2 regions of the Streptomyces sp. NPDC094147 genome follow, and region 1 is predicted to be linked to the other one. Evidence: predicted binding sites of a transcription regulator. Region 1 holds the regulator's gene; the other holds the start of a gene.
What was found. The regulator HrcA, encoded in region 1, represses chaperone genes, less so after heat shock. The targets are predictions, from matches to a motif close to TTNGCACTCNGNNNNNCNGAGTGCNAA.

Region 1 (3,411 bases):
GACCACCCTGCTCGGGGGCTCCGCCCCCGAACCCCCGCTCCGCAAACTCCCCCAAGGCCTTAAGGGCCAGGGAGGGACCCCCACGAGGGGCTGACTTTTGCCGCCCGGCATCGCGAGGAGGGGCCGGCTTTCCCGGTACTGCCCGGGAAAGCCGGCCCCTCCTCGTTTCTTTCGGCTCAGCGGCCGTTGAACGCGTCCTTCAGGCGGGAGAACAGGCCCTGCTGGCCCGGCTGGAACTGGCCCGTGGGGCGTTCCTCGCCGCGGAGTTTGGCCAGTTGGCGCAGGAGCTCCTCCTGCTGGGGGTCCAGCTTGCTCGGGGTCAGGACCTCGACGTGCACGATGAGGTCGCCCCGGCCGCCGCCGCGCAGATGCGTGATGCCCCGGCCGTGCAGCGGGATGGACTGGCCGGACTGGGTGCCCGGACGGATGTCCACCTCCTCCATGCCGTCGAGCGTCTGGAGCGGCACCTTCGTGCCGAGCGACGCCGCCGTCATCGGGATGGTGACCGTGCAGTGCAGGTCGTCGCCGCGGCGCTGGAACACGTCGTGCGGGAGTTCGTGGATCTCCACGTACAGGTCGCCGGCGGGGCCGCCGCCGGGGCCGACCTCGCCCTCGCCCGCGAGCTGGATCCGGGTGCCGTTGTCGACACCGGCCGGGATCTTCACGGTGAGCGTGCGGCGCGAGCGGATGCGGCCGTCGCCCGCGCACTCCGGGCACGGGGTGGGGACCACGGTGCCGAAGCCCTGGCACTGGGGGCAGGGGCGCGAGGTCATGACCTGGCCCAGGAAGGACCGGGTGACCTGGGACACCTCGCCGCGGCCGCGGCACATGTCACAGGTCTGCGCGGAGGTGCCGGGAGCGGCGCCCTCGCCCGAGCAGGTCGTGCACACCACGGCGGTGTCGACCTGGATCTCCTTGGTGGTGCCGAAGGCCGCCTCGTTGAGGTCGATCTCCAGGCGGATCATGGCGTCCTGGCCGCGGCGGGTCCGCGAGCGAGGGCCGCGCTGCGAGGCCGTGCCGAAGAAGGCGTCCATGATGTCCGAGAAGTTGCCGAAGCCACCGGCTCCGAAGCCCCCGGCACCGCCGCCGCCCGACGACGACAGCGGGTCGCCGCCGAGGTCGTACACCTGCTTCTTCTGCGGGTCGGAGAGCACCTCGTAAGCGGCGTTGATCTCCTTGAACCGCTCCTGGGTCTTGGGGTCGGGGTTCACATCGGGGTGAAGTTCCCTCGCCAGCCTCCGGAAGGCCTTCTTGATCTCGTCCTGAGATGCGTCGCGGCGCACGCCGAGTACGGCGTAGTAGTCCGTGGCCACTTACGACTCCGCCAGGATCTGTCCGACGTAACGTGCCACTGCGCGTACCGCTCCCATCGTTCCGGGGTAATCCATGCGGGTCGGTCCGACCACGCCGAGTTTGGCGACCGCCTCGCCGCCGGAACCGTAGCCGACCGATACGACGGACGTGGAGTTCAGTCCCTCGTGGGCGTTGTTCTCGTGCCCGATGCGTACGGTCATGCCCGATTCCTTGGCCTCGCCGAGCAGCTTGAGGAGCACGACCTGCTCCTCCAGCGCCTCCAGCACCGGCCTGATGGTCAGCGGGAAGTCGTGTCCGAAGCGGGTGAGATTGGCGGTGCCGCCGATCATCAGCCGCTCCTCGGTCTCTTCGACCAGGGTTTCGAGGAGGGTGGCGAGGACCGTCGAAACGGTTCCTCGGTCCTCCGGTTCAAAGGACTCCGACAAGTCCTGCACGAGCTGCGGCACGTCCGCGAAGCGGCGCCCCACCACCCGTGCGTTGAGCCGGGCCCGCAGGTCCGCGAGCGAGGCGTCGCCGAACGGCGCCGGGCAGTCGACCATGCGCTGCTCGACCCGCCCGGTGTCGGTGATCAGCACCAGCATCAGCCGGGCCGGGGCGAGCGAGAGGAGCTCCACGTGCCGCACCGTCGAGCGGGTCAGCGACGGGTACTGCACGACGGCCACCTGCCGGGTCAGCTGCGCGAGCAGCCGCACCGTACGGGCGACGACGTCGTCCAGGTCGACGGCGCTGTCCAGGAAGTTCTGGATCGCGCGGCGCTCGGGCGACGACAGGGGCTTGACACCGGCGAGCCGGTCGACGAAGAGCCGGTAGCCCTTGTCGGTCGGGATCCGGCCGGCGCTGGTGTGGGGCTGGGCGATGAAGCCCTCCTCCTCCAGTACCGCCATGTCGTTGCGCACGGTCGCCGGCGAGACGCCCAGGGCGTGCCGCTCGGTCAGGGCCTTGGACCCCACCGGCTCCTCGGTGCCGACATAGTCCTGGACGATGGCGCGCAGCACTTCGAGCCTGCGTTCACTGAGCATCGCGCACACCTCCAGTTGCCATCCGTTTGGCACTCGCTGTGTTCGAGTGCCAGCAATCCCCCCGGTCAGTGTACGGCCGACCGGTACGCCCCTAGCAAGGGCGGCCGACCACGCTACCGTGCGACGTCACCGGGGGATTGCGGATAGCGTCGCGTCATGGACGTCAATTGGGAAGAGTTCGGCTGGGAGCGCCTGGGTGACGGGGTGGGCCGCAGGCGCCTGCCCGGCTGGGACGCCACGGCCGGGCTGGTCTCCGGGGAGCACGGACTCCTCCTGTACGACACCGGCTCGACCCTCCAGGAGGGCGCCGAGCTGCGGGCGCAGGCCGAGGCCCTGTTCGGCCGCCGGGTGACCCATATCGCACTCAGCCACCCGCACTTCGACCACGTCCTCGGCACGGCGGCCTTCGCCGCCGCCGAGGTGTTCGGGGCGGTCGGGATCGAGCGCGCCCTGGACCGCGACGAGCTGCGCGCCGACGCGGCGCGCCAGGGCGTGCCGGACGACGCCGCCGCCGAGGCCGCCGACCTGCTGGTCAGACCGCATCACATGGTGTGCGGCGAGTGGACCCTTGACCTGGGCGGCCGCCAGGTCCTGCTCGCCAACGTGGGCCCCGGCCACTCCGGTCACGACCTGGCGCTCCTGGTCCCGGCGAGCGGCGGATCGCCCGAGATCGTCTTCTGCGGCGACCTGGTCGAGGAGTCGGGCGAGCCCCAGGCGGGCCGGGACGCGGTGGTCTCGCGCTGGCCGGCCGCCCTGGACCGGCTGCTGTCGCTGGGCGGCGAGGACGCGGTGTACGTACCCGGGCACGGCGCGGTGGTGGACGCGGCCTTCGTCCGCGCCCAGCGGGACCAACTCGCGGCCAGGTTCGGCTCGTAGGGGCGGGCGGGCCGCCGTATTCTCTGTCGAATGCGCAGCTACAGCCCTGACCTGACGCCCCCTTGGAAGAAGAAGCAGACCCCCGCGCCGGAGGTCCCCGCGGAGGCCGATCTGGTCGTCGAGGAGATCTCCACGGGGTTCTGCGGAGCCGTGATCCGCTGTGAGAAGACGGCCGAGGGTCCGACGGTCACGCTGGAGGACC
Region 2 (3,411 bases), on a different contig from region 1:
GCCTCCGGCTCCCAACTCACCAAGATCGACAAGGGACTTCAGGAGCTCATCAAGCTCGGCCTGGTCGAGGACAAGCCGTACAAGATCTTCGGCGCGCAGGCCGAGGGCTGCTCCCCGGTGTCGACCGCCTTCAAGGCCGGCCACGACGTGGTACGCCCGCAGAAGCCCGACACCATCGCCAAGTCCCTGGCGATCGGCAACCCGGCGGACGGCCCGTACGTCCTGGACATCGCCCGCCGCACCGGCGGCGCGGTGGAGGATGTCAATGACGAGCAGATCGTCGACGCCATCAAGCTGCTGGCCCGCACCGAGGGCATCTTCGCGGAGACGGCGGGCGGGGTGACGGTCGGCGTCACCCGGAAGCTGATCGAGGCCGGTCTGCTCGACCCTTCGCTCACCACGGTCGTTCTCAACACGGGTGACGGCCTCAAGACCCTCGACGCGGTGGCCCCGACCACCGGCCCGACGGCGACGATCCGCCCGAGCCTGGACGCGTTCCGCGCCGCGGGCCTCGCCCACTGAGCCACTGCCGAACGACTAGGAGTACCGACCATGAGCGTGAACGTCCGCATCCCCACGATTCTCCGCACCTACACCGGCGGTCGGGCCGAGGTCGCCGCCGAGGGCGCGACCCTCGCCGAGGTCATCGCCGACCTGGAGAAGAACCACACCGGGATCGCCGCGCGCGTCCTGGACGACCAGGGCAAGCTGCGCCGCTTCGTCAACGTGTACGTCAACGACGACGACGTGCGCTTCGAGCAGGGCCTTGAGACGGCCACGCCCGAGGGCGCCGGAGTCTCGATCATCCCGGCCGTCGCCGGAGGCTGATCCGCCGCGCGGTTTCCCCGAATTGCCCTCTCCGCACGAGAAGCGGAGGGGGCAATTCTGCATGGTTGAGCGCGGTACAGTTGGGAAAGCCCCCTCGCCGTGTGTGCCAAGTGCATATGAGAACGCGACAACATGGGGTCAAAGTGTGCGAGCCATTTGCTCCTTAAGTGCACTTTGCCCGGCCCGACTTGCCCCGGAATGTTGAATTCATGGCATTCCGCGCCCCGAGTGTGCCCGGAATTCTCGTCCGATTGACCTGTTGCAGAGGGCAGTTGGGCAGATACATTCAGCCGCGGTCGACGCGTTCCGGCGCACACCCTCTCCTGTCGGAGGGTGGAGGTCTGACCCGGGTCCGCGAAGTGCGGTCCCGTGCAAGGGCCAGTAATAGGGGAGTTAGGCATGGCTCAGGGCACCGTCAAGTGGTTCAACGCGGAGAAGGGGTACGGCTTCATCGCGGTCGACGGTGGTGCGGATGTTTTCGTCCACTACAGCGCGATCCAGATGGACGGCTACCGCACCCTTGAAGAAGGTCAGCGAGTCGAGTTCGAGATCTCGCAGGGCCAGAAGGGTCCGCAGGCGGACATGGTCAAGCTCGCCGTCTGATCTCGGCGCGATCGACCACCGACGCACTCACGCATGAAGGGGGCTCCCGAAAGGGTGGCCCCCTTCACGCGTTCCTCCGTCCCCCCGGTGGCGGGCCCCGGTGGCCACTGGGGCTCCGCCCCAGACCCCGTTCGCGCCTGAACGGCGCTCGTCCTCAATCGCCGGACGGGCTTGGGATGTCTGCACAGGGCGCCGGACAGTGCCCCTTGGGGGCGCGGGGAACTGCGCGAGCAACCACGCACGGTCCGCAGCCGTATTACCGGGAAGCCCCTCCGGCGTTTGAGGAGCCGGGGTGTGGGGGGCGGAGCCCCCGCCGGTGCCGGGCGCGCCGCCAAGGGGGCGTAGTGGAGGGCCCCGGTTCAAGAGACTCGCTTGCACTCGCAGGGGTCGAGTGCTAATCATTGGCGTTAGCACTCTCCCAGTGAGAGTGACAGAACTTGGATCGGGTCAGTGAGGCCCGCAGGCCGGGTGGGGCAAGGAACCACAAGGGCTGCAGGCCGTCCGTCGCGGGCACCGGCGCGGTCCACGAAGAACGCCACCCCTGTCCGGGAGGACCACTTCACATGGCCAAGATCATCGCGTTCGACGAGGAGGCACGGCGCGGTCTCGAGCGCGGGATGAACCAGCTCGCCGACGCCGTCAAGGTCACCCTTGGCCCCAAGGGCCGCAACGTCGTCCTCGAGAAGAAGTGGGGCGCCCCCACGATCACCAACGATGGTGTTTCCATCGCCAAGGAGATCGAGCTCGAGGACCCGTTTGAGAAGATCGGCGCCGAGCTGGTCAAGGAAGTCGCCAAGAAGACGGACGACGTCGCCGGTGACGGTACGACCACCGCGACCGTCCTGGCCCAGGCCCTGGTGCGCGAGGGTCTGCGCAACGTGGCCGCCGGCGCCAACCCGATGGCCCTGAAGCGCGGCATCGAGAAGGCCGTCGAGGCCGTCTCCGCTGCTCTGCTTGAGCAGGCCAAGGACGTGGAGACCAAGGAGCAGATCGCCTCCACCGCCTCCATCTCCGCCGCCGACACCCAGATCGGCGAGCTCATCGCCGAGGCGATGGACAAGGTCGGCAAGGAAGGCGTCATCACCGTCGAGGAGTCGCAGACCTTCGGTCTTGAGCTTGAGCTCACCGAGGGCATGCGCTTCGACAAGGGCTACATCTCGGCGTACTTCGCGACCGACATGGAGCGCATGGAGGCGGCCCTGGATGACCCGTACATCCTGATCGTCAACTCCAAGATCTCCTCGGTGAAGGACCTGCTCCCGCTCCTGGAGAAGGTCATGCAGTCGGGCAAGCCGCTGCTGATCATCGCCGAGGACGTCGAGGGCGAGGCGCTGTCGACCCTGGTCGTCAACAAGATCCGCGGCACCTTCAAGTCCGTCGCCGTCAAGGCCCCGGGCTTCGGCGACCGCCGCAAGGCCATGCTCGGTGACATCGCCATCCTCACGGGCGGCACGGTCATCTCCGAGGAGGTCGGCCTCAAGCTGGAGAACGCCGGTCTCGACCTGCTCGGCCGCGCCCGCAAGGTCGTCATCACCAAGGACGAGACGACGATCGTCGACGGTGCCGGTGACAGCGAGCAGGTCCAGGGCCGCGTCAACCAGATCCGCGCCGAGATCGAGAACAGCGACTCGGACTACGACCGCGAGAAGCTGCAGGAGCGCCTGGCGAAGCTCGCCGGCGGTGTTGCGGTCATCAAGGCCGGTGCCGCGACCGAGGTCGAGCTCAAGGAGCGCAAGCACCGCATCGAGGACGCCGTTCGCAACGCGAAGGCGGCCGTCGAGGAGGGCATCGTCGCCGGTGGTGGCGTGGCCCTGCTCCAGGCCTCCGCGGTCTTCGAGAAGCTGGACCTGGAGGGTGACGAGGCGACCGGCGCCAACGCCGTGCGCCTGGCCCTGGAGGCCCCGCTGAAGCAGATCGCCGTCAACGGTGGTCTTGAGGGCGGCGTCGTCGTGGAGAAGGTGCGCAACCTGGCCGTCGGCC

Region 2: groL (chaperonin GroEL) is a predicted target of HrcA. The motif match lies at 1,839-1,865, and genes of this name have one in related genera.

What each region holds. Positions count from the first base shown of each region.
Region 1 is NZ_JBIWHT010000001.1:783,981-787,391, forward strand. Features, by position in the region: gene dnaJ (molecular chaperone DnaJ) at 177-1,313, opposite strand; gene hrcA (heat-inducible transcriptional repressor HrcA) at 1,314-2,333, opposite strand; gene ACIQ8J_RS03625 (MBL fold metallo-hydrolase) at 2,490-3,209, shown strand; gene ACIQ8J_RS03630 (DUF3097 domain-containing protein) at 3,240-3,411, shown strand, end outside.
Region 2 is NZ_JBIWHT010000019.1:15,963-19,373, reverse strand. Features, by position in the region: gene thrC (threonine synthase) at 1-522, shown strand, start outside; gene ACIQ8J_RS24640 (MoaD/ThiS family protein) at 553-828, shown strand; gene ACIQ8J_RS24635 (cold-shock protein) at 1,228-1,431, shown strand; gene groL (chaperonin GroEL) at 1,995-3,411, shown strand, end outside.